One region of the Microbacterium luteum genome, then DNA from elsewhere that is predicted to be linked to it. Evidence: predicted binding sites of a transcription regulator. Region 1 holds the regulator's gene; each other region holds the start of a gene.
What was found. The regulator HrcA, encoded in region 1, represses chaperone genes, less so after heat shock. The targets are predictions, from matches to a motif close to TTNGCACTCGNNNNNNNCGAGTGCNAA.
Positions count from the first base shown of each region.

Region 2: a site for HrcA is predicted at 1,609-1,635, ahead of groL (chaperonin GroEL). Genes of this name have one in related genera too.
Region 3: a site for HrcA is predicted at 4,255-4,281, ahead of IM777_RS03225 (Hsp20/alpha crystallin family protein). Genes of this name have one in related genera too.
Region 4: a site for HrcA is predicted at 5,315-5,341, ahead of groES (co-chaperone GroES). Genes of this name have one in related genera too.

Region 1 covers NZ_CP063814.1:1,681,354-1,689,028, reverse strand. The annotation lists gene IM777_RS08380 (16S rRNA (uracil(1498)-N(3))-methyltransferase) at 1-19, opposite strand, end outside; gene dnaJ (molecular chaperone DnaJ) at 23-1,144, opposite strand; gene hrcA (heat-inducible transcriptional repressor HrcA) at 1,194-2,237, opposite strand; gene hemW (radical SAM family heme chaperone HemW) at 2,337-3,554, opposite strand; gene IM777_RS08360 (DUF1990 domain-containing protein) at 3,574-4,224, opposite strand; gene lepA (translation elongation factor 4) at 4,276-6,135, opposite strand; gene IM777_RS08350 (ExeM/NucH family extracellular endonuclease) at 6,318-7,675, shown strand, end outside.
Region 2 covers NZ_CP063814.1:942,020-949,694, reverse strand. The annotation lists gene groL (chaperonin GroEL) at 1-1,571, opposite strand, end outside; gene IM777_RS04625 (cold-shock protein) at 1,753-1,956, opposite strand; gene IM777_RS04620 (LytR C-terminal domain-containing protein) at 2,098-2,697, opposite strand; gene IM777_RS04615 (DUF3263 domain-containing protein) at 2,753-2,998, opposite strand; gene IM777_RS04610 (DUF2332 domain-containing protein) at 3,027-4,004, opposite strand; gene msrB (peptide-methionine (R)-S-oxide reductase MsrB) at 4,094-4,501, shown strand; gene IM777_RS04600 (nitroreductase family protein) at 4,519-5,049, shown strand; gene IM777_RS04595 (DMT family transporter) at 5,053-5,982, opposite strand; tRNA gene IM777_RS04590 (tRNA-Thr) at 6,220-6,295, opposite strand; gene IM777_RS04585 (DsbA family protein) at 6,328-7,320, opposite strand; gene IM777_RS04580 (ABC transporter ATP-binding protein) at 7,542-7,675, shown strand, end outside.
Region 3 covers NZ_CP063814.1:653,923-661,597, reverse strand. The annotation lists gene IM777_RS03245 (DUF2207 domain-containing protein) at 1-227, opposite strand, end outside; gene IM777_RS03240 (MarR family winged helix-turn-helix transcriptional regulator) at 269-700, shown strand; gene IM777_RS03235 (PDDEXK family nuclease) at 947-1,960, shown strand; gene IM777_RS03230 (L-serine ammonia-lyase, iron-sulfur-dependent, subunit alpha) at 2,123-3,610, opposite strand; gene IM777_RS03225 (Hsp20/alpha crystallin family protein) at 3,700-4,170, opposite strand; tRNA gene IM777_RS03220 (tRNA-Arg) at 4,459-4,531, opposite strand; gene IM777_RS03215 (asparagine synthase) at 4,577-5,191, opposite strand; gene IM777_RS03210 (hypothetical protein) at 5,375-5,575, shown strand; gene IM777_RS03205 (DUF4383 domain-containing protein) at 5,712-6,125, shown strand; gene IM777_RS03200 (hypothetical protein) at 6,135-6,686, shown strand; gene IM777_RS03195 (aldose 1-epimerase family protein) at 6,720-7,664, opposite strand; gene araA (L-arabinose isomerase) at 7,669-7,675, opposite strand, start outside.
Region 4 covers NZ_CP063814.1:2,628,709-2,636,383, forward strand. The annotation lists gene IM777_RS12885 (IS110 family RNA-guided transposase) at 1-909, shown strand, start outside; gene IM777_RS12890 (heavy-metal-associated domain-containing protein) at 1,009-1,230, shown strand; gene IM777_RS12895 (heavy metal translocating P-type ATPase) at 1,230-3,449, shown strand; gene IM777_RS12900 (metal-sensitive transcriptional regulator) at 3,446-3,763, shown strand; gene rarD (EamA family transporter RarD) at 3,773-4,666, opposite strand; gene groES (co-chaperone GroES) at 4,935-5,231, opposite strand; gene IM777_RS12915 (Hsp70 family protein) at 5,559-7,580, shown strand; gene IM777_RS12920 (LuxR C-terminal-related transcriptional regulator) at 7,596-7,675, shown strand, end outside.

The DNA.
Region 1 (7,675 bases):
CGACGAAGTGCAGCGGCATCGGTCAGCCGTTCCGGAGGCGGTCCCGCAGCCTCGCGAACAGGCCCTGGTGGAATTCCGCGAGCTTGGGCGCGGGCGCTTTCGTCCGCTTGGCGAAGTCCTCGATGAGCGCCCGCTCCTTGTGGTCCAGGCGGGTCGGGGTCACGACGTGCACTCCGACGCGGAGGTCGCCCCGCTGGCTGCCGCGCAACGGGGTGATGCCCCGCCCCTTGATGGTCAGGACATCGCCCGCCTGCACACCCGGCCGGATCTCCAGGTCGACCGTGCCGTCGAGTGACTCGATGGTCGTCGTCGTGCCGAGGATGGCATCGGGCATGGACACCTCCAACGTCGCCAGCAGGTCATCCCCCTCGCGGCTGAAGGTCTCGTGGTCCTTCACCGACACCTCGATGTAGAGGTCGCCGTTGGGGCCACCGGCCTGTCCCACCTCTCCCGAGCCGGGGAGCTGCAGCCGCAGGCCGGTCTCCACGCCCGCGGGGATGTCGAGGGACACGGTGCGACGTGCCCGAACCCGCCCCTGCCCCTGGCAGGTCGCGCACGGGTAGGGGATGGTCGTTCCGTAACCCTGGCACACCCGGCAGGGCGCGTTCGTCACGACATTGCCGAGCAGGCTCCGCACCTGCTGCTGGACGTGGCCCGAGCCGTGGCAGATGTCGCACGTGACCGGCTGCGTGTTCGGCTGGCAGCAGGAGCCGTCGCAGGTCTCGCACAGCACCGCTGTGTCGACCTCGATGTCGCGGTGGACGCCGAACACGACGTCGCCGAGATCGAGCGTGACGCGCACGAGCGCATCCTGTCCCCGCTCACGGCGGGAGCGGGGACGCGGACCCCGCGAGCCGCCGCCCCCGGCGGCACCGAAGAAGGTCTCGAAGATGTCGCCGAAGGAGCCGAATCCGGCGGCGCCACCACCGCCGAACGGCGAGTCGCCGCCCATGTCGTAGCGTGCTCGCTGATCGGGATCGCTCAGCACGTCGTACGCGTGCGTCACCGACTTGAACCGCTCGGCGGCGTCATCCCCCGGGTTCACGTCGGGGTGCAGCTCCCGCGCCAATCGCCGGTAGGCCTTCTTGATCTCGTCGGGGCTCGCGTCTCGCGAGACACCCAGCACTTCGTAGTGGTCAGCCACGTTCGCCTTCCCACCCGTGTCGCCACGGGATCGTCTGTGTTCGAGCGCCTCAGCGGGCGCCTTCGTCTTCTTCGAGCAGCCGCGACAGGTAGCGCGCCACCGCGCGCACCGATGCGAGGTTGCTCGGATAGTCCATGCGAGTCGGCCCGAGCACGCCGACACGCGCCCGGGCACCGGACGCGTCGTACTCGCCCGCGACGACCGACGCCTCCGCGAGACCGAAGGGCTCGTTCTCGCGTCCGATGCTCGCGGCGAGACCGTGCTCGTCGGCCACCATCTCCCCCATGAGGCGCATGAGCGTCACCTGCTCCTCGATCGCCTCGAGCAACGGATAGATGCTTCCGCGGAAATCCGACTCGCGCCGTGCGAGATTGGCCGTTCCCGCCATCACGAGTCTGTCCTGCCGGAATTCGTCGAGTTCCTCCGCGACGGTCATCGCGATCACGTCGATCACAGCGTCATCGGGCGAGCGGTGGTCGCCTCCAGCCGAAGCAAGGCGTTCGGCGATCGCGTGTGCACCGTCCCGGATGGGGCGGCCGACGATGAGATCGGCGATCGCCGCCCGCAGGCGCACGATCTCGTCCTCGGCGGGATCGCGCGGGAGGAAGACGAGCCGCTGCGACACGCGGCCGGTGTCGGTGACGATCACAACGAGCATGCGCCCCGCATCCAGCCCGACCAGCTCGATGTGGGACACATGCGCCTGGGCGAAGGAGGGATACTGCACGATGGCGACCTGGCCGGTCAGCTGGGTCAGCGCCCGGACCGTGCGCACCATGAGGTCGTCGAGATCTCCCGGCGCTTCGAGGAAGGCGGCGATGGCCGTCCGCTGCGCGGGCGAGAGCGGACGCACCTCGGCGAGGTGGTCGACGAAGACGCGATACCCCTTGTCGGTGGGTATCCGTCCGGACGAGGTGTGCGGTGCGGCGATGAGGTCCTCGTCCTCGAGCATCGCCATGTCGTTGCGGATCGTGGCCGCCGACACCCCGAAGGCGTGACGCTCCACGATGGACTTGCTGCCGACCGGCTCGCGCGTCTCGACGTAGTCCTGCACGATCGCGCGGAGGACTTCCAGTCCGCGTGCGCTGACCATGGATCCTCCCGCATACGTGTCCGGCGTGCACTGGCACTCGTCTCGAGTGAGTGCCAATTCTATCGCGCCGACCGCCGGAGCGCGCGTCGGGCCCGCCCGTCAGTCCGTGAGGGCGCGCACGACGGCGTCGGCGAGCAGCCGGCCGCGAAGGGTGAGCACGATCGTGCCGCCGATCGCGCTGGCCCCATCGATCAGGCCGTCGGCGATGAGCCCCGGCACCGCGCCGCGTCGGTCGCGGGGCACGAGCGCGATCGGGAGCCCCTCGCGGATACGCGAACGCAGCAGCACGGTCTCGAGGTCCCGCGAGGAACGGTCCGGTCGCTCGCGCCCGGCCGCGGGAGACGAACCCTCGCTCAGCCGCGCGGCGTATGCGGCGGGGTGCTTGACGTTCCACCAGCGGAGGCCGCCGATGTGGCTGTGCGCGCCGGGCCCGAACCCCCACCAGTCCGTACCCCGCCAATAGGCGAGGTTGTGCTTCGACCGGTCGGATTCCCGCCGTGCCCAGTTGGAGACTTCATACCACTCCAGGCCCGCCGCGGCGAAGGCCGTCTCGGCGGCCTCGTACATGTCCGCCTGCAGGTCGTCGTCGGGTGCCGGCACCTCGCCGCGCCGGATCTGGCGCGCGAGCTTGGTGCCGTCCTCGATGATCAGGGCGTAGGCGGAGATGTGGTCCGGCTCCAGGGCGACCGCCGCGTCGATCGAGCGCGACCAATCCGAGAGGCTCTCCCCCGGCGCGCCGTAGATCAGGTCGATGCTCACCCCCAAACCCGCGGCGCGCGCGGCAGCCACGGCCTGGCCGACGTTCTCCGGTCGGTGCGTGCGATCGAGAGCGGCGAGCACGTGCGGGACCGCAGACTGCATGCCGATCGACATGCGGGTGACGCCGGCGTCGGCGAGCTCGTCGACGACGGCGCGGGTGACCGTGTCGGGATTGGCCTCCACGGTCACCTCCGCGCCGTTCGCGATCCCGAAGGTGTCTCGGATCCCCTCGAGCATGCGAGCGAGGTCGCCGGCAGGCAGGAGGGTCGGGGTCCCGCCGCCGAAGAACACCGTCGACGCCTCCCGCAACGGCCCGCGATGGGCCAGAACCCGTCCTGCGAGCCGCACCTCGTCCAAGAGCGTGTCGGCGTACGCGTCCTGCCGCGCACCGCGCAGCTCCCCGGCCGTATAGGTGTTGAAATCGCAGTATCCGCAGCGCACGCGACAGAACGGCACGTGCAGATACGCGCCGAAGGCGGTCGCGCCGCCGAGGACGAGATCATCGGGCAGCATCCCGTCCGCGGGAGCGGGATCACCGAGAGGGAGCGCAGCGCCCATCAGCGCGCTCGATCCGCACTCACGCGGGCGTCGTGTACAGCGGCGAGATCGCCCGCAGATAGCGCGTGAAGAGTTCGCGACGCCGGCGGCGCGTCAGAGCGGGGATCAGTCGGTACAGCGTCGCGCGCGGCGCATCGAAGGCGCGAACGGTGAACCAGACTTCGTCGTTGTCGTGCCATTCGATCATGAAGGATTCCTCGCCGCTGACGACCGAGCCGCCCACCGTGCCGAGGGCGAAGCCGATCCGTCGCGGCTCCTCCACCGCGAAGATGACCCGGAGTTCCGCGTCGACGCTCATGCCCGCGACTCGGCCGGCGAGCCGGATGGAGGTGCCCGCACCGACGAACGGGGTGCCGTCGGTGTCGAACCGCTGATCCGCCTCGGTGCGACTGGGTGCGATCGGTGCGCCCTCGGCATCGAAGCTCACGCCCGAGTACATCGGCCCGGGCGCGGGGCGCACATCGCTGAGGGTGAGTCCCGACCCGCGCTGCGCCGTCCATGACAGCAGCGATTCGCCCGCGCTGCGGAAGCGCGACTCCCCCGATCCGATCCGCCACGCCTGCTCGGCGGGGATGCTCCGCTCCGGCGGGAAGTGCATGAGGTCAGGCGCCTGCGTCGCCCCGACGGCTGCGTAGTCGACCGTGTCGTCCTTGAAGGTTCCGCGGCGCATGTGTCGAGCCTACCGATCCGCTCCCGAGCATCCGGTGAGTGCCGGAAGCTCCTACTTCTTCGTCTCGACGTCACCGGACAGCGCGGCGATGAACGCCTCCTGGGGCACTTCGACGCGACCGACCATCTTCATGCGCTTCTTGCCCTCCTTCTGCTTCTCCAGCAGCTTGCGCTTGCGGGAGATGTCGCCGCCGTAGCACTTGGCCAGCACGTCCTTGCGAATGGCGCGAATGTTCTCACGGGCGATGATCCGCGCGCCGATGGCCGCCTGGATCGGCACCTCGAACTGCTGGCGGGGAATCAGCTTGCGCAGCCGCTCGGTCATCATCGTGCCGTAGCCGTACGCCTTCTCCCGATGCACGATCGAGCTGAACGCATCGACCTTCTCGCCCTGCAGGAGGATGTCGACCTTCACCAGGTCGGCGGTCTGCGAACCGGCCGGCTCGTAGTCGAGACTCGCGTATCCCTGTGTCTTCGACTTCAGCTGATCGAAGAAGTCGAAGACGATCTCGCCCAGCGGCATATTGTAGCGCAGCTCCACGCGATCCTCACTGAGGTAGTCCATGCCGAGCAGCGAGCCGCGCCTGGCCTGGCAGAGCTCCATCACGGTTCCGACGTAGTCCTTGGGAAGCAGGATCCCGACCTTGACGACCGGCTCCGAGACCTCTGCGACACGCCCGTCGGGATACTCGCTCGGATTCGTGACGGTGACCGTCTCACCCGTGTCGGTCATCACGTCGTACGTCACCGAGGGTGCCGTGGTGATGAGATCGAGTCCGAACTCGCGCGTGAGCCGCTCGGTGATGATCTCCAGATGCAGCAGTCCGAGAAACCCGCAGCGGAAGCCGAATCCGAGGGCCACCGAGGTCTCCGGCTCGTACTGCAGAGACGCATCCGAGAGCTTCAGCTTGTCGAGCGCTTCGCGCAGATCCGCGTAGTCGCTCCCGTCGATCGGGTAGATGCCGGAGAAGACCATCGGCTTCGGATCGGTGTACCCCGGGAGGGCGTCGGCCGCGGGCTTGCGCTGATCGGTGATGGTGTCGCCGACCTTGGACTGCCGCACATCCTTCACACCGGTGATGAGGTAGCCCACCTCCCCCACTCCGAGGCCCTGCGTGGGGATCGGTTCGGGGCTGGAAACCCCGATCTCCAGGAGGTCGTGGGTCGCACGCGTCGACATCATCTGGATGCGCTGGCGGGGCTGGAGCTTGCCGTCGACCATGCGCACGTAGGTGACCACACCGCGGTAGGAGTCGTAGACGGAGTCGAAGATCATGGCTCGGGCCGGGGCGTCCGCGTCTCCCACGGGAGCAGGGATCTTCTCAACCAGACGGTCCAGAAGCGCCTCGACCCCGACACCGGTCTTCCCGCTCACACGCAGCACGTCGTCGGGGTCGCCGCCGATGAGACCCGCCAGTTCAGCGGCGAACTTGTCGGGATCCGCTGCCGGCAGATCGATCTTGTTCAGGACCGGAATGATCTGCAGGTCGTTCTCGAGCGCCAGGTAGAGATTCGCGAGCGTCTGGGCTTCGATGCCCTGTGCCGCGTCGACGAGCAGGATGGCACCTTCGCACGCCGCGAGCGAGCGCGAGACCTCGTAGGTGAAGTCGACGTGGCCGGGGGTGTCGATCATGTTGAGGGCGAAGGCCTGCTCCATACCGTCGTCGCCCGTGACGGCCCACGGCATCCGCACGGCCTGCGACTTGATCGTGATGCCGCGCTCGCGCTCGATGTCCATGCGATCCAGGTACTGCGCGCGCATGTCACGATCAGCGACCACCCCGGTGATCTGGAGCATCCGGTCGGCGAGCGTCGACTTGCCGTGGTCGATGTGGGCGATGATGCAGAAATTCCGGATCGACTCCGGTGGAGTCGCGGAAGGCTGCAGGGGCTCGAGTGCGCGCGGTGACATGTCCCGTCGATTCTACGGGGGTCGCCGGCGCGGCCGCGCGCTGAGCCGACACCGCTCCGCCCCTCGGATTTAACGCAACGTTAACGCATCCCTATCGCAATGAACCCCGAAGTCGCAGAGAGTTGACCAGGCCGCCTGCGATCGCGTCGGCGCCGGAGAATCTCGAGAAGGAGTCCTCTGTCGTGACTGAACCGACACCCCCGACATCGTCCGCATCACGCGCGCGATCGGCCGCCGCGGCACTGACCGTGGGCGCACTCGCCGCCACCGGCATCGCGTTCCCCGTTGCGGCGACCGCGGCCGTGTCCACGGACGCCCCTGTGGTCATCAACGAGGTCTACGGGGGCGGAGGCAACAGCGGCGCCGCTTTCAACCGTGACTTCGTAGAGCTGTACAACCCGGGCTCCGCAACCGTCGACCTCGCGGGATGGAGCGTTCAGTACGCACCCTCCAGTGGCAGCGGATGGCAGGCGACGCCGTTGTCCGGATCGATCGCCGCGGGCGGCTCCCTACTGGTCGGCCAAGCGTTCGGGACCAACACGTCGCTTCCCGGATACACCGCCGACATCGACGGGTCGATCGCGATGAGCGGTTCGAACGGCACCGTCGCCCTCGTCGACTCCGCCACTCTGCTGCCGACGGCGGACGTCGCCTCGCAGGACAGCGTCGTCGATCTTGTCGGCTACGGCTCGGCGTCCATCTTCGCCGGCGCCGGCGCGGCGCCCGGAACCACGAACGCCACGAGTGTCTCACGCGACGCCGACCACACCCACACGGCCGACAATGCGGCGGATTTCACCGCCGGTGCGCCCACGCCCGTGGGGTCGACCTCGGACGAACCCGGTGACCCGTCGCCGACCCCGACCCCGCCCGCAGACCCGGTCGCGATCTCCGAGATCCAGGGGACCGCCGATGCGTCCCCTCTCGTCGGCCAGACCGTCACCACGACCGGAATCGTCACCGCGCACTACCCCAGCGGCGGCCTGAACGGATACGTGCTGCAGGCCCCCGGCACCGGCGGCGACATCGATCTGGCCATCCACGACGCCTCGGACGCCATCTTCGTCTACTCGTCGGCCACCGTCGGCGACGTGGCCCTGGGGGAAACGGTCGAGGTCACCGGTCAGGTCAGTGAGTACTACGGCCTCACGCAGCTCTCGGTACCCGCCGGCGGGGCGACGATCGTCGCCGATGCCGAGCCCGTCGCTCCCGTCGAGCTCGAGTGGCCGGCCGGCGACGCCGAGCGCGAGAGCCTCGAATCGATGCTGCTCGCCCCGCAGGGCACCTACACGGTGAGCAACACGTACGGAACCAATCAGTACGGCGAGGTCGGGCTCGCGTTCGGTGACGAGCCGCTGCGCCAGCCGACCGATGTCGCCGCACCCGGGTCCACCGAGGCTGCCGCCGTGGTGGCGGACAACGCCGCACGCGGTGTCGTGCTCGACGACGGCGCCTCGACGAACTTCACGTCGTCGGCGAACTCGTCCCTCACGCCCCCGTACGTCTCGCTCACCGAGCCGGTCGTCGTCGGCGGGACCGC
Region 2 (7,675 bases), 740 kb from region 1:
TCGGGCTTGTCGGCGACGACGGCCTCGGTGGTGAGGAACAGACCCGCGATCGACGCGGCGTTCTGCAGCGCCGAACGGGTGACCTTCGCCGGGTCGATGATGCCCTGCTCGAACAGGTCGGCGTACTCGCCGGTCGCGGCGTTCAGACCGTGACCGAGGGGCAGCTCGGCGACCTTGTTGGCCACGACGCCCGGCTCCATGCCGGCGTTCAGAGCGATCTGCTTCAGCGGAGCCTCGATCGCGACCTTCACGATGTTGGCGCCGGTCGCCTCGTCACCGGTGAGCTCGACGTTCGCGAACGCGCCCTTGCCGGCCTGGATGAGGGCCACGCCACCACCGGCGACGACACCCTCCTCGACGGCGGCCTTCGCGTTGCGGACGGCGTCCTCGATGCGGTGCTTGCGCTCCTTGAGCTCGACCTCGGTCGCCGCACCCGCCTTGATGACGGCCACGCCGCCGGCGAGCTTGGCGAGGCGCTCCTGGAGCTTCTCGCGGTCGTAGTCGCTGTCGGTGTTGTCGATCTCGCGACGGATCTGGGTCACGCGACCCTCGATCTGGTCCGCCTCGCCGGCGCCCTCGACGATCGTGGTCTCGTCCTTGGTGATGATCACCTTGCGAGCACGGCCGAGGAGGTCCAGCGTGGTGTTCTCGAGCTTGAGACCCACCTCTTCGGTGATGACCTGGCCGCCGGTGAGGATCGCGATGTCCTGCAGCTGAGCCTTGCGACGGTCGCCGAAGCCGGGAGCCTTGACGGCAGCCGACTTGAAGATGCCGCGGATCTTGTTCAGCACCAGGGTCGCGAGGGCTTCGCCCTCGACGTCCTCGGCGATGATGAGGAGCTCCTTGCCGTCCTGGATCACCTTGTCGACGATCGGCAGAAGGTCCTTGATGTTCGAGATCTTCTGGTTCGCGATGAGGATGTAGGGGTCCTCGAAGACGACTTCCTGACGCTCGGGGTCGGTGACGAAGTAGGGGTTGATGTACCCCTTGTCGAAGCGCATGCCCTCGGTGAGCTCGAGCTCGGTGCCGAAGGTCTGCGACTCCTCGACGGTCACGACGCCTTCCTTGCCGACCTTGTCGATCGCCTCGGCGATGAGCTCGCCGATCTCGGGGTCAGCGGCGGAGATCGACGCGGTCGCGGCGATCTGCTCCTTCGACTCGACCTCCTTGGCGTCGGCCAGCAGCTGGTCGGTGATCATCTTGACGGCCTTCTCGATGCCGCGCTTGAGCGAGATCGGGTCGGCGCCGGCTGCGACGTTGCGCAGACCCTCGCGGACGAGTGCCTGAGCGAGAACGGTGGCGGTCGTGGTGCCGTCGCCCGCGACGTCGTCGGTCTTCTTGGCGACCTCCTTGACGAGCTCCGCGCCGATCTTCTCGTACGGGTCGTCGAGTTCGATCTCCTTGGCGATCGAGACGCCGTCGTTGGTGATGGTGGGGGCGCCCCACTTCTTCTCCAGCACGACGTTGCGCCCACGCGGGCCCAGGGTCACCTTGACGGCGTCGGCCAGCGTGTTGAGGCCGCGCTCGAGGCCGCGACGGGCCTCTTCATCGAAAGCGATCATCTTTGCCATGTGTGTGTCGTCCCTCCCGGACGTTGGCCTTCGGTCATTAGCACTCGTATGAGACGAGTGCTAATACATTCTGGCACTCGCCCCCGGGGAGTGCAAGCCACCGTCCGTGTTCACGACGAAGGGCGGGATGCCGCAGCATCCCGCCCTTCCTCACGCGCTCGGCGCGCGACGTGACGGCGCGTCAGGCGACGACGCGAACGGACTCCGCCTGCGGGCCCTTCTGGCCCGACCCGACGGTGAACTCGACCGCCTGTCCTTCTTCGAGCACGCGGAAACCGCTCATCTCGATGTTGGAGTAGTGGACGAAGACGTCCTGCCCGTCGGTCACGGTGATGAAGCCGAAACCCTTCTCGGCGTTGAACCACTTGACGGTGCCCTGAGCCATGCGAATCTCCTGTAGTGCGGTGGGACAGGCTCATCGTAGGCAGACGCGAATTCACCGAACCGCCATCACAGCAACTGTTGACAGGGGCGCATAGAAGTATTTACCGGCGTGAAACAACCGCTGGTCCCGAGGGGGTTCGCGTCAGGGAGCGGGCGTCTCCTCCGACGCGCTGTCGGTGTGGTCGAGGCCGATGACCACGGTCAGCTGAGCCGATTCGCTCTCGTCGACGTCTTCGGTGGCGGCGTCGTCGGTCGGCTGGTAGAAGTCGCTCTGCTCGATGCGTGCCCCACCGAGCAGCTCGGCGACGCCCGCCGCGGCGGCTTCGTCGCCCGGGAAGGCGTAGTACACGGTCGTCTCGGCGAAGTCGGAGGTTCCCGCTTCGCTCGCGTTGACCTGATCCGCGGACCACCCGGCCTCGACGAGCACGTCCTTGACCTGCGTGGCGAGACCCGCCTCGGGCGTGGCGTTGAGCACGAGCACGTCGTACGCGGTGTCGATCACCGGCTCGATGGTCGCCGTGGGCGTCGGCTCGGGAGCGGCGTCGGGAGCGAGGGAGACGCGTCCGCTGAGGACCAGCGTCGCGAAGATGCCCGCGACGATGAGCACGAGAGTGGCGACCGCGGCCCACAGGAAGACGACCCACCCGCGCATGTGCGGGTTCTCGGCCCGGTGGGCGCCGACGCGCCCGCTGTCCGCGGGGAGGTCGTCGAAGCGATCCCGCGGGTAGGTCGATTTCGGCACCCCACGATGCTACCGGCACCCGTCGGTGAACCCGGGAATCCGCCCCGAGGGCCGCTCAGCCCGGCATCGACCGGGTCGCGCGCCCGGATTCGGACACGTCGCGGCGCCGCCGCAGGCGCTTCACCAGCATCGGGTCATGACGCTGCGCCTCGACCGTGTCGATCAGCCGGTCGAGCAGCTGATAGTAGCGAGCCGGGGCGAGCCCGAGTTCCGCGCGGATCGCCTCCTCCTTGGCTCCGACGTGGCGATGCCACTGCGCCTCGAAATCGAGGAGCGCACGGTCGCGGTCGGAGAGGGACACGTCGTCCACGGTAACCGTGCCGGCACCGTCATCCCGTAAGCCACTCCAGGGATGCGGCGAGCGGATCCGCGTAGGCCAGCGGCGCGCCGTCGCGGTGCAGCACGAACCGGCCCGCACCCGGGTCGACGGGCGCGGTCCACCAGTCGTGCGCCTGCGGCGGGTCCAGCGACACCCAGATGGCCCCGGTGTCGGCGATGGCGCCGATGAGCCGCTCACGCGCCGCCCGGGGCAGGTGGGGCAGGAGCCCCAGAGTCGACACGACCGGGGTGAGCCCGTCGGGCATCCCCGAGAGAAGCCGAGGGACGAGATCGGGATCGCTCGCGTCGCCGGATGCCACCTCGATCGGCTCGCGACGGGCGAGATCGAGCGCGGCCTCGATCCGCTGCGCTCGACCCCGCTCCCCCGGCCACACCAGGGCCATGAGGAAGGCGCGGTCATCGGGATCGCCCGCCGACATCGGTGTGAGGTCGGCGCCCATCCGCCACCGGATCTCAGGCAGGCGCAGCGGAGCGTCGCCCGTGATGTTCGCGTCGAGGACGACCGGCGACATGCCGGAAGGCGGGTCGAGTCGCACGTCAGGGTGATCCGGCCGGCGGTAGCGGTACGAGTAGCGGTCGGGCTGCAGACAGAGACCGGCGCTCGCACCCACCTCGAGGAAGCCGATCGGTCCGGGGATCGTCGCGAGCGCCGGCAGCAGGGCGGCGCACCGCAGGGGCTCGTTGGTCTGCAGGGAGCGTCGCGACGTCTCGGCGACGACGGCGTCGGCGTGCTCCAGGAGCCAGTCGCGCCAACGCGAGAAGGCCTGCTCGGGCGCGCCCAGCATCCGTGTGACGGCGAACACGAGCGGTGGCTGCCGGCGAGAGGCCGGGATGCGCGCGAGCACGTGGCACACGTCGACGTCGTCGGCGACACCCGCCGCCCACTCCGCATAGAGAGAGGATCGTGACGGAGCCTCAGCCACCGCGAACCGCCGATAGCGATCGGCGACGTCGGCCACGGCATCCATGCGCCCATTGTCCGCTGTCGGCGTCATCATCGTCACACTCGGCGCCCGATGCGGCGCGCTGCGGTTGAATGGAGGGGAAGGAGATCTCCATGGACTATTCCGTCGACAAGACCGACGCGCAGTGGCGCGAAGAGCTCACCCCCGAGCAGTACCAGGTGCTGCGCGAGGCCGGCACCGAGCGTCCCTGGACCGGTGAACTCCTCGACGAGGAGCGCGCCGGGCTCTACACGTGTGCCGCGTGCGGCGCCGAGCTGTTCAAGAGCGGCACCAAGTTCGACTCCCACTGCGGCTGGCCGAGCTTCTACGAGTCGATCCGCCCCGACGCGGTGCAGCTGCTCGAGGACAACAGCCACGGCATGGAGCGCACCGAGGTGCGCTGTGCGTCCTGCGGCTCGCACCTCGGTCACGTGTTCCCCGACGGCTTCGGCACCCCCACCGGCGACCGTTACTGCATGAACTCCCTCTCGATGAACTTCACGCCCGAGAACGACGCGTGACCACAGTCGCCGAGGCGATGCGCCGGCGGCGCTCGCTGTCGAAGGTCACCGACGCGGCTCCCAGCCACGACGAACTGCTCGATCTCGTGGCCGCTGCCGGACGCGTGGCCGACCACTCGTCGCTGAAGCCGTGGCGGATCATCGAGATCCGCGGGTCCGGACGCGAACGTCTCGGCCGCGCCCTCAACAAGGCAGAGGGACGCAAGGGCGTTTCGACCAAGCCCCTGCGCGCGCCGCTCGTGCTCGCCGTCGTCGTGCGCTTCCGCAAGAGCAAGGTGCCGCACTGGGAGCAGGAGGCCGTCGCCTCGGGTGTCGCCCACATGCTGAGCCTCGCCCTCGACGACGCCGGCTGGGGCGTTTTCTGGCGCACCGGCGGCGCGACGCGGAGCAAGGCGGTCGCGAAGGCCCACGGACTGGCGAAGAACGAGGAGCTCCTCGGGTGGCTCTACGTCGGCGGCAAGCCGACGCGGTCGAGGCCGCTGCGCGGCAAGGAGATCGACCCGACGACCTTCGTCTCGTCGATGCCCGGCAAGAAGCGCTCGCGCTGACCCTCAGCGCCGACGGCGCGGGAACACGGCGATCGCCGCACCGAGCAGAGCGACCGCCGACACCGTCAGTCCGATGAGCACTCCGGGACTCGCCGTCGTCGGCCACAGCGCATCGAGCAGGACCGACGTCAGGAGCTGACCGACGACGGCGCCGAGCCCCATGAGCAGCACCCCGGTGTAGGGCACCACGGCGGCGCCGATGAAGATGTATGCGACGCCGCACGCGCCGCCGATGTAGAGCCACGGCTCCGCGGGGAAGGCCGCGGGCGCTCCGACGATGGCGACGTGCACGGCTGCCGCGACGAGCAAGACGATGGTGCCGCCGGCGAAGTTCACCGCCGTGGCCGTGAGCGCAGAGCCGACGCGCTGCCGCAGGCGCCCGTTCGTCGCCTGCTGCCACGCGATGCCGGCTCCCACGAGGAACGGCAGCAGCAGCATCCACCACGGCACGCTGTTCACCGGCGAACCCGCCACCGACAGCAGCACCGCGGCGACGGCGATGGCCGCCCCCACGACGCGGGACACGGTCACGGCGACGACACCCGCCGGTCCGTAGCCGATCCGGTCGAGCACGAGTGCGCTCACCGCCTGCCCCGCGACCATTCCCACGGTGAACAGCGAGACGCCGATCACGGCCACGGTCAGGCTCTGGGTGGCGACGCTGAACGCCCCGGCGAGACCGCCGACGAGCATCCACACCGGCAGCGTGCGCAGGCGCAGTCCGTGCGCCAGCGTCACGACGCCCCGGCGCCCGGCGGGCAGGGCGGCGCTGAGAGCGACGAGGATCAGGAGGCCGGAGCCGAAGGACACCGCCGCGGCGACGAAGCCGTCCGTCAGCGCCGCTCCGAGAGAGCCGTTGACGCGAGCCTGCACCGCGGTCAGAACACCGATCGCCACGGCACCCGCCATTGCGAGCGTTCGATGGGCGGCCATCCCCCCATCCTGCCCGCCCCGAGATGGAGCCGAGGACGGGACTCGAACCCGTAACCGCCCGATGACAACGTCGGAGTCGACACCAAGGGCACCAATGGAGCCGAGGACGGGACTCGAACCCGTAACCGCCCGATGACAACGTCGGGGTCGACACCAAGGGCACCGATGGAGCCGAGGACGGGACTCGAACCCGTAACCGCCCGATGACAACGTCGGGGTCGACACCAAGGGCACCGATGGAGCCGACTACGGGACTCGAACCCGTAACCGCCCGATTACAAGTCGGGTGCGCTACCAATTGCGCCAAGTCGGCAAGGGGTCCAGTCTACCCAGCCGACGCGCGGCTCACGATGTGGGGCTCGGGGTGGGAGCCGGGGTGGCCTCGTAGTAGGCGTCGCTGGAGACGGTCAGCACGAACTGCGCGAACTCCTTGGCGTTGTCGAGCGCTCCCACGTACGGCGTTCCGTTCACGAGCACCATGGGGGTGCCGGTGAGCGAGATGTCGTCGGTGTCGGGGATGCCGTCGAGTGCGCGGTCGGTGGCGGTCTTGGCCCACGCGGCGAACTTCTCCTCGACGATGCAGTCGCGCACCGTCTGCGGGTCGTCCGCGCCGGAAGCCTGAGCGAGGTCGGCGAGCTCGATGTCGGTATAGCCGTCGGTGTCGAGCTCGGGCTGCTGGCGCAGCAGGGTGTCGTTGAACTTGAAGAAGTCGTCGGGCGAGTAGTGCGCCATGCACGCGGCGGCGCTCGCGGCACGGATGGAGTACTTGGTGCCGTTCGACTTCGCGGTGAGCATCGCGACCGGGTAGTAGCTGAGGGTCGCGGCGTCTTCACTGACCCACTTCTGCAGCTGCTGTACGTTGGCGACCTGGAAGTCCTGCGCGCCGCTGGAGAGGTAGTCGACGTAGATGCGGATGTCGACGACGCCGGGTTCGGGCGTCTCGACCGGCTCCGCCTGGGCGGACATCGCGGCGTTCCCGGACGAGTCGCTCTCGTCGTCGGCCTCTTCCTCGCCCGCTGCGCTGTCGTCCATCTCCGTCGTGGTCGGCTCCGCGCCGACCGAGCCGACACCGGTCACATCGGTGACCTCGAAGCCGTCCTCGGTGACGTTCGCCGGCTGCGCCATCGGGCGCGAGGCGTTGCTGGAGACCGTCCAGGTGATCACGACGGCGACGGCGGCCACCACCGCCACGATGACCGTCGCGAGCGAGACCCGCTGGATCAGACGGGTGCGCGACTGTCGCTGCTGCACCTGCTTCGCCTTCGCGCGCACGGCGTCTCGGCGGTCGCCAGGGGTCGTTTCGGGACTGGTGTCGGGAGTCGATTCGTCGTGTGACATGGAACCTCGTAGGAGAACGTCGGCCGTAATGCTCCGGCGCGCCGCTCGGGGAGCGCGGCGTGGACGATGCTAGTCACCGACCCTGGGAAATGCCCAGACACCTCCGGTTCTTTGCCGCGTGGCATACTGGAGACACGCCCGATGGTGGGCGTGCGGGAGAGCCCCCGCTTCCATTCACTACGGATCGTCCGGCACGTACCTGCCGGTGAAGGAGAAAGACCATGGCGTCCGTCACGTTCGACAACGCAACCCGCTTGTACCCCGGAGGCCAGCGCCCCGCCGTCGACAAGCTCAACCTCGAGGTCGCCGATGGCGAGTTCCTCGTTCTCGTCGGCCCCTCCGGCTGCGGAAAGTC
Region 3 (7,675 bases), 1.0 Mb from region 1:
GGGAACTCGGCGACGAAGGTCTCCACGACGCGCAGGGTGCTGTGGCCGTCCTCGTCGAGGCCGAGGGTGTAGTCGGCGTGCATGCTCGCGAACGAGAAGTCGTCGACGTCGGCGGCGGCTGCCGGGGCCGAACCGACGGCGACGAAGGCGATCGCGAGCGCCACGGCGGCGACGCCGCTCCGCTTCAGACGCGCGCGAACATGCTGGACCGCCCCCGTGACAGACATGTCTCCAGCCTAGGGGGCACGATTCGGCCTACTCTTTCTCCATGACCGATCGCCGTCTCGCCGTGGAAGCGTGGGAGAGCCTGTTCCGCGCCCAGCACGAGATCCTCGACGAGATCAGCGCCGATTTCCACGACGACGAGCTCGGCCAGGGCGAATACGACGTGCTGCTGACGGTCACGCGCGGGCCCGAGATGACCGCACGCCTGCGTGACATCACCGCCAACATGCTCATCAGCCAGCCGAGCGTGTCGCGCCTGGTCGACCGGATGGTGCAGCGCGGCCTGATCTCGAAATGCCCCGACCCCGACGACGGTCGCGGCTCGCTGGTGCGCGCGACGGAGCGCGGTGCGACCACCTTCCGTCGCGTCGCCTCGCAGCACGCCCGCTCCATCGCGGACCGGATGTCGTGCCTCGACGACGACGAACTCGCGCGCCTCCGCGACATCACCGCCAAGCTGCGAGCTCGCGCCTGACTGCTGCCCTCCAGGAGTGTTCGGTTGCCCCTCGATGTCGTTCGAGAGTGTTCGGTTGCCGCTCATCGTCGGTTTCGGCCCCGGATGCGACATCCCGCGACCGGTGAATGGCGGGATGCGACATCCTGCGCCATATGAATCGGGGGGGGCGCACCGCTCCTCCACAGGGCGGGAGGAGACAGCATCCATCCCCGGATGCCGGGAAGTGGCGGGTGCGGCGCGAGCGGTGACGCGATAGTCGGGTGCATGCCACGGCGACCGGAACCGATCGATCCGCGGCTGGACGTCGCCTTCTCCGTCGCAGAGGCCCGCCGGATGGGCGTGAGCGCACGACGCCTGCGCGGACGGGACCTGGAGATGCCGTTCATCGGCGCTCGAATGCGTGCGACCGGCGCCGTCGACATCGCGTCGGAGACCGCGACGCCCGGCGCTGAGGCCGCGCGACGAAGACGGCAGGACATGGCGAGGAGGGCGGCCGCCTACAACACGGTGATGGCGGACCACGCGTTCTTCAGTCATGGCACGGCGGCCGCGCTGTGGGGGCTGCCCCTTCCGAGCGGCGCTCTCGAGCCGGACGCCCTCGACGTCTCCGTCGCCGCGCCGCACCGCGCGCCGCGCGCGGCAGGGGTCCGCGGTCACCAGCTGGCGGCTCACCTCGTCTCGGTCCGGATCCGCGACGGGATGCGCATCGCGTCGCCCGCGGCGACCTGGGCGCAGCTCGGCGGCATCCTTTCGCTCGACGACCTCGTCGCCGCCGGAGATGCACTCCTGCATAGACCTCGCACCGAGGATGGGCATCGCACCGGACCGGAGACCGCTCTCGCGACGTTCGCTCAGCTCGAGGCCTCGATCGAAGCCGGTCGCCGGATCGGCGCATCCGCACTCCGCCAGGCACTGCCGCTCGTGCGCGAAGGGGTGGCGAGCCCCACCGAGACGGCGCTTCGCCTCGGGCTGTGGCGCGCGGGGCTCCCCGATCCGGTCCTCGATCACGATGTGCGAGACGATCGCGGACACCTCGTCGGGTGCACGGAGTTCGCCTATCCGACCTTCGGCCTCCTGATCGAGTGCGAGGGCGACCACCATCGCACCAACCGCCGCCAGTGGAATCGCGACATCGAGAAGTACGGGCGATATCAGGATCTGGGATGGACCGTGCTGCGGTTCTCAGCGATCCACCTCGCCCCGAGTGTCAGCCCCGCCGTGACCCGCATCCGCCACCATCTCGCACAGCGCGGCTGGGCATGCGATCCGTCCGCGTGACCTCGCGCGGACGTGGTTTTCGGTTGTCATTGGATGCCGATTTCCGGAGCGGATGCGACATGTGGTGACACGTGAACCGGAGGATATGGCATCCCGTGACAGGTGAACCGGAGGAGGCGGCATCCGGTGACAGGTGAACCGACGGATGCGGCATCCGGCGGGTCAGCACTCGATGACGTTCACCGCGAGACCGCCCTCGCTGGTCTCCTTGTACTTGTGGGACATGTCGATGCCGGTCTGACGCATCGTCTCGACGACCGCATCGAGCGACACGAAGTGCGAACCGTCCCCGCGCAGGGCCAGCCGCGCCGCGGTGACGGCGGTGGATGCGGCAATCGCGTTGCGCTCGATGCAGGGGATCTGCACGAGCCCACCGACGGGATCGCACGTCAGGCCGAGGTGGTGTTCCATCGCGATCTCCGCGGCGTTCTCGATCTGGCGGTTCGTGCCGCCCATCACCGCCGTCAGTCCGCCGGCCGCCATCGCGCACGCCGACCCGACCTCGGCCTGACAGCCGCCTTCGGCACCCGAGATCGACGCGTTCGCCTTGAAGAGCGACCCGAGAGCGGTCGCCGTGAGAAGGAAGCGGCGGATGCCACGGCGGCGGTTCGCGTCCGCGACGGCGTCGTCGTCCCCCGCGTCGGCGACATCGCCCGCGGTGCCGAACCCCAAGAGGGCACTGCCGACCAGTTCCCCGTGGGGCGTGACGGCGTTTCCGGCGCCGAGTCCCGAGTCGGCCAGGAAACGCCACCAGTACATCGCGACCGCCGGCAGGATTCCGGCCGCACCGTTCGTCGGCGCGGTGACGACCCGGCCTCCGGCGGCGTTCTCCTCGTTCACGGCCAGGGCGAACGCGCCGAGCCACTCTCCCGGCAACTCGCGACCACCGGCCGCAGTGGTGTCCTCGAGCTGTGCTCGGATCACGCTCGCGCGCCGCTTCACCTTCAGCATGCCCGGCAGCACGCCGTCGGCGTGCAGACCCGCCGTGACACAGTCGGCCATCGCATCCCAGATGCGATCGAGGCCGGCCGCGACCTCGGCCTCCGAGCGCAGCGCCGTCTCGTTCATGCGCGCAGCCTCGGCGATCGTCAGGTGGCGCTCGTCGCAGATCGCGAGGAGCTCCTCCGCCGAATCGAAGCGGATCGGTGACGGAGTCGCTTCGATCCTCGGAGCCTCGCCGTCGCGCCGGATGAAACCGCCGCCCACGGAGTAATAGGTCTCCTCAGCCAGCACGCCGCCCTCGTCGTCGCGCGCGACGAGCGTCATCGCGTTCGGATGCTCCGGGAGGCGCGTCCGAGGTTCGAAGCTCACGTCCGCCTTGGCGAAGGGCACCGGTCTCATGCCGCCGAGGAGCATCCGGTCCCCGTCCGCCAGGTTCGACCAGGCCCCGCGGATCGCTCCCGGATCGGCCGTCTCGGGATCGAGCCCGGAAAGCCCGGCCACCACCGCATCCGGAGTGCCGTGGCCGATTCCTGTCGCCCCGAGGGACCCGTAGAGCGCGCACGTAACCCCCGTGACCCGGTCGAGAAGCTTGCTCTCGCGCAGGCGGACGGCGAACTCACGCCCGGCGCGCATCGGGCCGACGGTGTGGGAGCTCGAGGGTCCTATTCCGATGGAGAACAGCTCGAACGCCGAGACATAGGCGCTCATCGCTCCAGGCTACGCCCCACGGACTGCTCCGCGCCGAGACAGAGCGACAGCCCCGGCTCGTGGAGTCGGGGCTGTCGCCGGAGGGAGGTCTACTGTTCGACGGGCGTCGGTCCGTCCGCGGATGCCGCGGAGTGGGACTCATGCGCCTGCAGCACCGAGCGCTGGGCCTCGGTCGCGACCTCGATCTTGCGCGGCTTCGCCTTCTCGCTGACCGGGATCGTCACCGACAGCACGCCGTTGCCGTAGCTCGCCGAGATGCGTTCGGTGTCGATGCCCTGTCCGAGGTTCAGCTGCCGCACGAAGCTCGCCGCCTCGCGCTCCCGTGTGATCCACTTGACGCCGTCGCCCGACGCGAGGGTCCGCTCGGCGCGAATCGTCAGCAGCTGGCCGTCGACGTCGATGTCGACCGAGCCCGGGTCGATGCCGGGGAGGTCGGCGTTCAGGACGTAGTGGTCGCCATCGCGATAGAGGTCCATCGGCATGCGGCGGGGTCCACGTCGCGCGTCGAGGAGGCTCGACGCCATGCGGTCCAGCTCACGGAACGGGTCGTAGGTTCCCATTTCTGCTCCTTCGTAGCGGGTCGGATGCGGCCATCCGACAGTGTCTTGTCCAAGTTGAGTCACATTGACTCAAGTAAGCCCAGATTAGCACTCTCCTCCTGCGAGTGCCAGATCTTTCGATCGCCCTGGGCGAACGGAACGACAAGCATGCCGAAAGGGTCGGGATCAGCCGGCAGCGCCGACCTCGGGACGCCATCGCGCCCGTGTGCCATACGGGCCGACCGCCGCCGGAAACGCGAAAATCCCCCGCCCGATGGGCGAGGGATTCCTCACTGTCTCAACACAGTGCGCGCCTCGAGGGACTCGAACCCCCAACCTTCTGATCCGTAGTCAGATGCTCTATCCATTGAGCTAGAGGCGCAGGACCTCCGCGCGAAACGGCGCGAAGGCCGAGGTTCAGACTACCTCACGATTCGGTCGGTGGCGAATCGATGGCGGCGGCGACGTCTTCCGGTTCGTCCACCGCTCCGACCGTGACGTCGCCGATACGACGGCGGTGGGCTGCCAGGCGCGGCAGATCGACGAGACGCAGAGCCTGCATGCGTGCGGCCCGCATCTGCCCGTAGTCGGGTTCGAGGTCGGGACGTGCTCCCTCGACGACCAGCCGCCGCTGCAGATTCGACTCGACGTCGCCCCAGGCGGCCTGGCGTGCACCGGCGACGAGTTCAGCGACGGCCTCGGCGTCGTCGGCCCGCTCGCGCAGCACCTTCGCGACGCCGGTGTACTGCCGCTGTCGACGTCGAAGGTTGCGGGTGTCCCGATCGCGGTAGTCGTGCGTGCCGTCGGGATCGGAGTACTTCCCCCACGCCTTCTTGCGCTGCTTGCGGGTGAGGTCGGCCGCGGCCTCCTGCTCGGCGGCGAGCGCCAGAAGCGTCTCCCTGGCGAAAGGGGCGACCCGTTCGGGATCGAAGGGCTCGTTGCGCGCGATCGTGTCGACGAGGATGCGGTTGCGCACCGCGAGCCGTGCCGCGGCGTCGGCGATCGAGACACCTTCCGCGATCGCGTCTGCGTTGCGCCCCATCCGCACACCTCCCGTCCACACGAGATCGTATCGTCCGCACCTGAGCCGGATCTGGCATGCGCCGTGTGCGATACCCGTCGCCCGAAGCCCGCGCAAGCCCATCCCCAAGCCCGCACGCGCGCAATAGCGTCTCAACCGGGCCCAGACAGGGACCCGGTTGCCTTTCGAGAAGAGGAGTGACTCATGGGATTCATGGATGACGCGAAGGATGCCGCGGAGACCGCCGGTCGCAAGGCCGGCGAAGCGTGGGAAGACACCCGGGACCGCATCGACGACAAGCTCGACGAGATGCGCGCGGAATCCGACGTCAAGAAGGCCGAAGCAGAGCGCGACTCGGTGAAGGCGAAGAACGAGGCCAACGAGAAGATGCGCGGCGACAGCTGACCCGCTCGCTCCGGGCCCGCGCGACGCAGCGGACCCGGGAGTTTCCGCGGACATCGGCACCCGCGGGCAATCCGAAAATGCCGATACTGCGAATCACCTGTGCGACACCCCGTTGCACAGATTCAGGAGGTTACACATGTCATCGTCACCGAACCGCCTCGTCGCCTCGATCTTCGGCGCGGTCTACATCGTCGTAGGTCTGCTCGGTTTCCTCGTCACCGGCGGCGTCGGATTCATCGCGACCGAGGGTGGGCTGCTCCTCGGCATCTTCGAGGTGAACCCGCTGCACAACATCGTCCACGTCGCGGTGGGAGCCGTTCTCCTCATCGGCGGCCTGTCGTCCGTGGCCGCGGCCAAGGGCATCAACATCGCCGTGGGAGCTGTCTACCTCCTGCTCGGCGTCGTCGGGTTCTTCCTGGTGGGAACCGCGGCGAACATCCTCGCCCTCAACACGTTCGACCACTTCCTGCACCTGGCGAGCGCCATCGTGCTGCTCGGCGTCGGCCTTGCCGCGGACCGGAGCACGTCTGCTCGCGGCCGCCTCGCCTGAGCCGGACAGATGTCGAGCTCGCACGACGCTCGTCGGCGCACCCCCGCGATCGCGTGGACCGTCACGGTTCCCGCGATCGCGGCGTGGGGCGCCGGCCTCATCCAACTCGCCCTCGCGGCGGGCGCGATCACGGCCGACGACTCGTCGCTCGCATCGCGAGCCATCGGCGTCGCCCTGCTCCCTCTCGGCGCGGCGGCGATGGTGTGGGGCGCCGTCGTCCTCGCGCGTGGCGTCCTGCCGCTTCCTCGCGTCACGATCGCCGCATCGATCGGCGCCATCCTGGCGATCGCCGGCGCCCTGATCGTCGACGCGGCGCACACGAGCGCGTTCGCCGCCGCCGCCGCCGTCGCGCTCATCATCGTGGTCGCCGCCTCGAGCGCCCGCGCCCTGCGGCGCACCGGCCGGCGCCCGAGCGGGAGCACGGGTGGCGCCGTCATCGGCCTCGTCGCGGGGGCCATCGTGGTGTCGGCCCTCGTCACCCCCGCGCTGTCATCCGTCGAGGCGACACGCCTCGCCGATACTCCCGGCGGCTATCAGCCGGCGACGCACGACCACCACTGACGATCGAACGCCGCGGTCAGGCGAACGCAGCGGTCAGGCGATCGCCGCGATCCGCCACGATGCCGTCGACTCCTGCCCCGGCTCGATCACGATGAGTCCCGCGTCGTAGTCGTAGCTGTCGGCATTGTAGGCATCGGGCGCACACGTCATCGGCTCGACCGCGAGCCCGAGCCTGCTCTCGTCGGGGTCGGGCCGATCGGCCGTGTGAACCTGCACCCACGGACATGACGCATCCCACTGCATGAGCACGCCCGAGCCGTCCTCTGCGGTCAGCGTCACGGTCGCGTGACCGTCGCCGTCGCGCACGAGGTCCGTGTAGGCGTGATCGATCTCGACGGCGCCGATGCGCCGTGCCGCGCGGAAGTCGAACCGCGCCGGATCGTCGGCGTCGACGGGGCGGAGGGTCGTGGGGATGAGCCGCTCCGGCGTGACGGCCAGCACCTGGTCGGCGGGCAGCGTCAGAGTCCACTGATCGACCCGGCCCTCACCCGCCACGAGATAGGGGTGCGGGCCCGTTCCCCACGGTGCCGGCGCATCCGATTCGTTGTGCACCGTGACCGACTGGGTCAGCCCATCCGCCCCGAGGGCGAACGACGCGCGCACCAGCAGACGCCACGGATAGGCCGTCTGCGGCGGGATGACCGCCTCGAGCACGACGTGATCGGCGCCCGCGTCGACGGCGTCGAAGTCGAGCCACGTGGCCAGCCCGTGCAACGCGTGTGCGCGTGCCGGCTCGGTCAGGGCGAGCTGGAATTCCCGGCCGCCGAACGAGTACGCACCGTCGACGACGCGATTCGGCCACGGCGCCAAGGTCGCGCCGCGATGCGCCGGGCGCACTTCGTCGGCACCGAACGGCACGACCAGGTCTCGGCCCGCGAAGGTCAGCGAGCGCAGGGTCGCGCCGACGCTCGCGATGACGGCTTCGTACTCACCCGCCCGGATGGTGTGCTGGATGCCGGACGCGGGGATTCGTGCCATGGTTCTAGAGT
Region 4 (7,675 bases), 950 kb from region 1:
GGCTGGGCGAACCGGTTCGGGAACGTGTCGGTGTTCGGTGTCGAATCGACCGGTTCCTACGGGGCGGGGCTGACAAGGCATCTCCTCGCCGCCGGGTATCCGGTGAACGAGGTGAACCGGCCCGACAAGACCACCAGAGCACATCACGGCAAATCGGACCCGATCGACGCGGAAGCGGCCGCTCGGGCCGTCCTGTCGGGCCGAGCGACCGCTTCCCCGAAGATCACCACCGGGATCGTGGAGACCGTTCGGATGCTCAAAGTCAGTCGCGACGGGGCGGTCAAAGCCCGCACCGCCGCATACTCGCAACTGCGAGACCTGATCACCACCGCCCCCGACGAGCTCCGCGACGCGCTCCTCCCACTGACCGCATCGGCCCGAGTGAGCAAGGCCATCACGCTACGCCCCGACACCACCCGTCTCCACGAAACCCCCCACGCTGCCCGCTACGCGCTCCGCACCATCGGCCGACGCATCCGCGACCTCGATACCGAGATCACCACCACCGACCGCACCCTGGACACCCTCATCGCCGACACCGTCCCCACCCTGGTCTCCCACACCCAGATCGGCACACAGACCGCCGCGACCCTCCTGGTCTGCGCCGGCGAGAACCTCGACCGGTTCGGAAACGAAGCAGCCTTCGCGAAACTCACCGGCACCGCACCACTGCCGGCATCCTCCGGCAAAACCCGACGCATGCGCCTCAACCGCGGCGGCGACAGACAAGCCAACCGGGCCCTCCACCTCATCGCCGTCGGCCGACTACGCTCCGCCCCCCGCACCCGCGACTACGCCACCCGCCGAGCAGCCGAAGGACTCACCACCCGAGACATCCTCCGATGCCTCAAACGCGCCATCGCCAGAGAAACCTACAACGCCCTCAAAACCGACCTACTCACCACTTGACAGCTATAGGACCGTCGCAGACCCGCGGAATACCCACAGGGGGTATCGTGTTCCATCAACAGCCGGCATCTCCGGCGAACGACCGCGACAGGAGGCACCATGAGCGCCGAGACCACCATCGACTACCTCGTGACGGGCATGACCTGCGGGCACTGCGAGCGCGCCGTCACCGACGAAGTCTCGCGCGTGCCGGGCGTGACCCGCGTCGACGTGAGCGCGGCGTCGGGGCGACTCACGATCGCCACCGACGGCGCCGTCCCGGCCGATGCCGATGTGATCGCCGCGGTCGACGAGGCCGGCTACTCCGCGGTCCGCGCCTGATGTCCGCGTCGGCCGCCGAGGCCGCGCCCTCGCGCGTCGACCTCGACATCCAGGGCATGACGTGTGCGTCGTGCGCCGCCCGCATCGAGAAGCGCCTCAACCGCCTCGACGGCGTCACGGCGTCGGTCAACTACGCCACCGAACGCGCGCACGTCGAGTCGGCATCCGGTCTCACGCCCGAAGCGCTCATCGCCGAAGTGCAGCGCACCGGCTACGACGCGTCGGTGCCGGCGCCCGAGCGATCCCCCGATGACGCGGATGCGCACGCGCTGCGCACGCGGCTCCTCGTCGCGATCGCCCTGGCCGTGCCCGTCATCGCGCTGTCGATGGTGCCGGCATGGCAGTTTCCGGGATGGCAGTGGGCCTCGCTTGCTCTTGCGCTCCCCGTGGTGACGTGGGCGGCATGGCCGTTCCACCGTGCCGCAGTGATCAATCTGCGGCACGGCGCGGCGACCATGGACACCCTGATCTCGCTCGGGGTGACCGCCGCGACACTGTGGTCGCTGTACGCGCTGCTGTTCACCGACGCGGGCATGATCGGCATGACGCACGGCTTCGTCTGGTTCAGCGCGTCGAGCGGACCGGCGGTCTACCTCGAGGTCGCAGCGGGCGTGACGATGTTCCTCCTCGCGGGCCGCTTCGCCGAAGTCCGTGCCAAGCGGCGGTCCGGCGACGCCCTGCGAACCCTCCTGCAGCTCGGCGCCAAGGACGCCGCTGTGCTGCGCGACGGCGTCGAGATGCGCGTGCCGATCACGTCCCTTCGGGTCGGCGACGAATTCATCGTGCGTCCCGGTGAGAAGGTGGCGACGGACGGGGTCGTGACCTCGGGCACCAGCAGCATCGACGCCGCCCTCGTCACCGGAGAGTCGGTGCCGGTCGACGTCTCCCCCGGCGACGCGGTCGTCGGCGCGACCCTCAACACGGGTGGGCGCCTGGTGGTGAAGGCGACGCGCGTGGGGTCGGACACGCAGCTGGCCCAGATGGCGCGCCTCGTCGAGGACGCGCAATCTCGCAAAGCGGATGTGCAGCGCCTGGCCGACCGGGTGTCGGCGGTGTTCGTTCCGGTCGTGATCGGGATCTCGGTCATCACCCTCGTCGCGTGGCTCGTGCTCGGCGGCTCCGCGCAGGCCGCGTTCACGGCCGCCGTGGCGGTGCTCATCATCGCCTGCCCCTGCGCGCTCGGACTCGCCACCCCGACCGCCCTCATGGTCGGCACCGGCCGCGGCGCCCAGCTCGGCATTCTCATCACCGGCCCCGAGGTGCTCGAGTCGACCCGCCGGGTCGACACCATCGCGCTCGACAAGACGGGCACCGTGACCACCGGACGCATGTCGGTCATCGACGTCACGGCAGCGACCGGGGAGGACGCCGACGAGGTGCTCCGCGTCGCCGCCGCCGTGGAAGACGCCTCCGAGCACCCGCTCGCCCTGGCGATCGTCGCGGCCGGCCGGCGGAACGGACCGCTCCCGATGATCGATGCGTTCCGGGCGACCGCCGGGTCCGGCGTCTCGGCCGTCGTCGACGGACGTGCGGTGCTGGTGGGCAGCGCGTCGTTCCTGCGCTCCTGGGCGGTCACACCGATCGAGACAGACACCGAGGGCCTCACGACCGTGCACGTGGCATGGGATGGCGCGGCCCGCGGCGCCATCTCGCTCGCCGACGGCGTGAAGCCCACCAGCGCGGAGGCGGTGCAGCGCCTGCGCGCGCTCGGCCTCGAGCCGGTGCTGCTCACCGGCGACGGCGAGTCCGTTGCTCGACGCGTCGCCGCCGAGGTGGGCATCGAGCGTGTCTCAGCCGGGGTCCTGCCGGAAGGCAAGGTCGACACGATCAACGCGCTTCAGAGCGAGGGACGGGTCGTCGCGATGGTCGGCGACGGGGTCAACGATGCCGCCGCCCTCGCGCAGGCCGACCTCGGCATCGCCATGGGCACCGGGACCGATGCCGCGATCGCCGCATCCGATCTCACCCTGGTTCGCGGAGACCTGCTCGCCGCCGTCGACGCGCTGCGACTGTCGCGCGCGACCCTGCGTACGATCAAGACCAATCTGTTCTGGGCGTTCGCCTACAACACCGCCGCGATCCCCCTGGCCGCCCTGGGCCTGCTGAACCCGATGATCGCCGGGGCCGCGATGGCGTTCTCCAGCGTCTTCGTCGTCGGCAACAGCCTGCTGCTGCGCCGCTTCCGCGCGACCGCACCGACACCGAAGGAGTCCCGATGACCGACACCGCCCCGATCACCGACGGCGCGCACGCCCACCACGGCTACATCAGCGACAAGGCCCGCTACCTCAATCGCCTGAAGCGGATCGAGGGGCAGGCGCGCGGCATCCGCACGATGGTCGAGGATGAGCGCTACTGCATCGACATCCTGACGCAGATCAGCGCCCTCACCAGCGCGCTGGAGACCGTGGCGCTGGGGCTCCTCGACGACCACCTGCGTCACTGCGTGGTCGACGCCGCGCGAGCCGGAGGCCCCGAGGCCGAGGAGAAGATCGCGGAGGCATCGCAGGCCATCGCGCGCCTCGTGCGGTGACGCGCTCCGTTACGTGAGGTCGGCCACGTCCGACACCGTGCGGCGCGACCGGCGCGCGGCCGACACGGAGTCCGCCGACAGGATCACCAGCGCCGCCCAGACCAGCGCGAAGCCGATCCAGCGCTCCGGCGGCATGGGCTCCTGCAGGATCCACACCCCGATCGTGAACTGCAGGATGGGGGCGACGAACTGCAGGAGGCCGATGACGGTCAGCGGAACCCGGCGCGCGCCCGCGGCGAACAGCAGCAGGGGCGTCGCCGTCATCACCCCCGCCAGAAGCAGCAGCACGGTGTGCACGGCTCCGGCCGTGCCGAGTGTGAGACCGGCCGTCACCCCCACCGCGATCAGCTGGATGATGGCGACCGGGGTGAGCCAGAGCGATTCGAGCGTGAGCCCGCTCACCGCGTCGACGGAGGGGCCGATCTGCTTCTTGACGAGCCCGTACAGTCCGAAGGATGTCGCCAGCGACAGTGCGATCCACGGGAACGCACCGTAGCCCGCCACGATCACCCCGACCGCGGCGGCCGCGATGCCGAGCGCGATCCACTGCGTGACACGCAGCCGCTCCCGGAGGATGAGGACGCCCAGGAGCACGGTCAGGATCGGATTGATGAAGTATCCGAGACTCGTCTCGATCACGTGCCCGGTCAGGGTCGCGATGAGGAACACCTGCCAGTTGACGTAGATGAGCAGGCCCGCCACCACCGTCCAGCCGACGAGACGTCGCTGCCGGAGGATCGCCACCAGCCGAGGCCACGTGCGCGTGACGGTCAGCAGCATCGCGCAGAACACCAGCGACAGCAGGATGCGCCACGCGACGACCTCCCACGGCCCGGTGGGTGCGAGCGCGAGGAAGTACAGCGGCAGGAACCCCCACAGGAGGTACGCGACGAACGTGTACACGCCGCCCCACGCTCGCTCTCGCGAGGCGTCCGGCGGCGAGGCGCCTGCGTCGGCGGACGACGGAACGCCGACGCCCGCGGTCACGAGCGCGGTCTCCCCCAGGTCGGGGGCGTCTCGTGCTGCCTCGTCGGCGTCGCCGGCTCCCCCGGGGGGCTCGGGCGCGTCGAGGTTCACCGGTTCATCGTAGTCCCGACCTGCCGCGCCCGGTTGCGGCAGCGAAAAGGGCTCGGATGCCGAAGCATCCGAGCCCTTCGTCAAGCGGGGTGTCTCAGCGGACGACGACCGCCAGAACGTCGCGCGCCGACAGCACGAGGTACTCATCGGCACCGAACTTGACCTCGGTACCGCCGTACTTGCTGTAGATCACGCGGTCGCCGACGGCGACGTCGACCGGGACACGGTTGCCGTTGTCGTCGATGCGACCGGGACCGACCGCCACGACCTCGCCCTCCTGGGGCTTCTCCTTGGCGGTGTCGGGGATGACCAGACCGCTGGACGTGGTCTGCTCGGCCTCGACCTGCGTGATGACGATGCGGTCCTCGAGCGGCTTGATGGAAACCGACACGGGTCTACCTCTGCTTTCCTATGAGACGTCAAGACTCGTTAGCAAACTCGGAGTGAGAGTGCTAACGCAAGTCTAGGGAAGCGCTGGCACTCTTGCAACGCGAGTGCCAGATTTACGATCGACACGTATCAGCACGGCCCTGGCCGTCTCCCCTCATGTGTGTGTACGATGACAACACCGAGACCGGGTCAGCTGGGTGACCTGGCATCGGATGCAGACGACGGCGTTCGCCACCGTGATCGCTCCTCGTCTGCTGCACTGGGACACTGGGAACAACTGGGGTAATCACGAGCTCTCGCCAGCTCGCGCCCGATCCGTGGGGGGATCATGGCAACGGCGTATTTTCTGGGTATCGACGTCGGTACGAGCAGGACGGCGGCAGCGACCGCACGGTCCGCTCCCGACACCACACTCGACACCCGAAGCTTTCCGCTCGGACGCAGCACCGACAGTGCTCCGTCATCGGTGTTCGTCACCGCTGACGGCCTGCTCTTCGGAGACGCCGCCGAACGACGCGGCATCAGCCAGCCCGAGCGGCTCGTGCGCGAGTTCAAGCGCAGCATCGGCGACGACGTTCCGCTGTCGGTGGCGGGGCGGACTCTTCCGCCCGAGCAGCTCTATGCGCACACCGTCGCCTCGGTCATCGAGGCCGTCGTCGAGCGCGAGGGCTCGTCACCCGAGGGCACCATGCTCACCCACCCGACCGGGTGGGGCTCCCACCGGCTGGGCCTGATCCGCACCGCGCTGGGCCGCGCCGAGGTCGGCGAGGTGTCGCTGATCACCGAACCCGAAGCGGCCGCACGGCAGTACGAAGCCGGCCGGGTTCTGGAGCCGGGCCGCTCGCTCGCCGTCTACGACCTCGGCGGCGGCACGTTCGACTCCGTCATCCTCCGCAAGTCCGACGACGGCGGGTTCGCGCCCCTCGGCAGCGCGTCGGGAATCGACGACCTCGGTGGCGCCGACTTCGACGACGAGGTGCTCCGCCACGTGCTCCGCGCTGCGGGCGTGACCGCAGCCGACCTGCAGTCCGACGACGCCGACATGCGGCTGGCGCTGTCGCAGCTGCGCCGGGAGTGCGTCGACGCCAAGGAGGCGCTCTCGTTCGACTCCGACGTGACGATCCCGGTGCTCCTGCCCACGGGCGCGGCGAGCGTTCGCCTGACCCGTGCGGAGTTCGAGGACATGATCGCGCCGTCGGTGGAGCGCACGGCCGACACGCTCGAAGACACGCTCGAAGCCGCCGGTCTCACTCCCGACGACGTCGAGAGCATCCTGCTCGTCGGCGGATCATCTCGCATCCCGCTCGTCGCGCAGATGCTCTCCGAGCGCTTCGACCGTCCGATCGCGATCGATGCCGATCCGAAGTCCTCGATCGCCCTCGGCGCAGCGCGGGCCATCGCACCGGCCGCCGAGATCGGCGCGGGTCTCGCCCTGCTGCCGGCCGGGTCCGCCGCGGCACTGGTCGACGACGCCCCCGTCGCCGAGGCGGCCGATGTCGCCGAGGCACCCACGCCGCTTCCCGCTCGCCGGTCTCGGGCGATCCCGATCGCGGCGTCCGCAGCGGGCGCGCTCGTGCTCGCGAGCGGCCTCGTGCTCGCGAACGCGACCGGACTCGGCAACAGCACCCTCGCCGCCGGCTCGAGCCAGCAGTCGCTGAGCGAGTGGCTCGGCATGGAGCTGACCGCGTCCTCGCAGGCGGTCAGCGAGACGAGTGAGCCCGAGGCGGCCGGTGAGGAACCGGGTGCTGCCGATGCGGTCAAGGCCGCGCCCCGGCCGAAGGCGGACACCGGCGGCTGGACCACACCGCGCAGCAACCCGATGGTGCACAACACCCGCACCACACCGAAGTCATCGTCCTCCTCCTCGAGTGCCACGCAGGGGCGCACGTCGCCGTCGAAGTCGGCGCCGCCGAAGTCCTCGGGATCCAGCGGATCGACGGGGTCGAGCGGGTCGTCGGGCTCGAGCGGTTCGTCCGGGTCCAGCGGCTCCACCGGATCGACCGGCTCGTCCGGATCCGGCGGGTCGACGACCACGCCGTCGACGCCTCCGACCACATCGACACCGACGCCGACCACCCCGTCGACGCCCTCGCCCTCGACACCGTCGACCACTCCGACGCAGGAGCCGGACCCGACCCCGACCGAGCCGACGACGGACCCGTCGCCGACGACCGACCCGACGCCGGATCAGACGACCCCGACGCAGGAGCCCGAGCCGACGAGCGAGCCGGAACCCACCGCGTCGACCTCGACGGCACCCGACCCCGCGCCCTCAGAAACGCAGACCGAGACGACTCCCCCCACGTCGCCCAGCCCCAGCCCGTCCGATACGACGGTGACGGCTGAGTAGCGTGCGGGGGCGATAGTGAACAGGCTCACCGAGACCACCGATCCGACGGTAGAGATGCTTCCCCGGGCTGCCCACGCGCTCGGCGCCCTCGACGA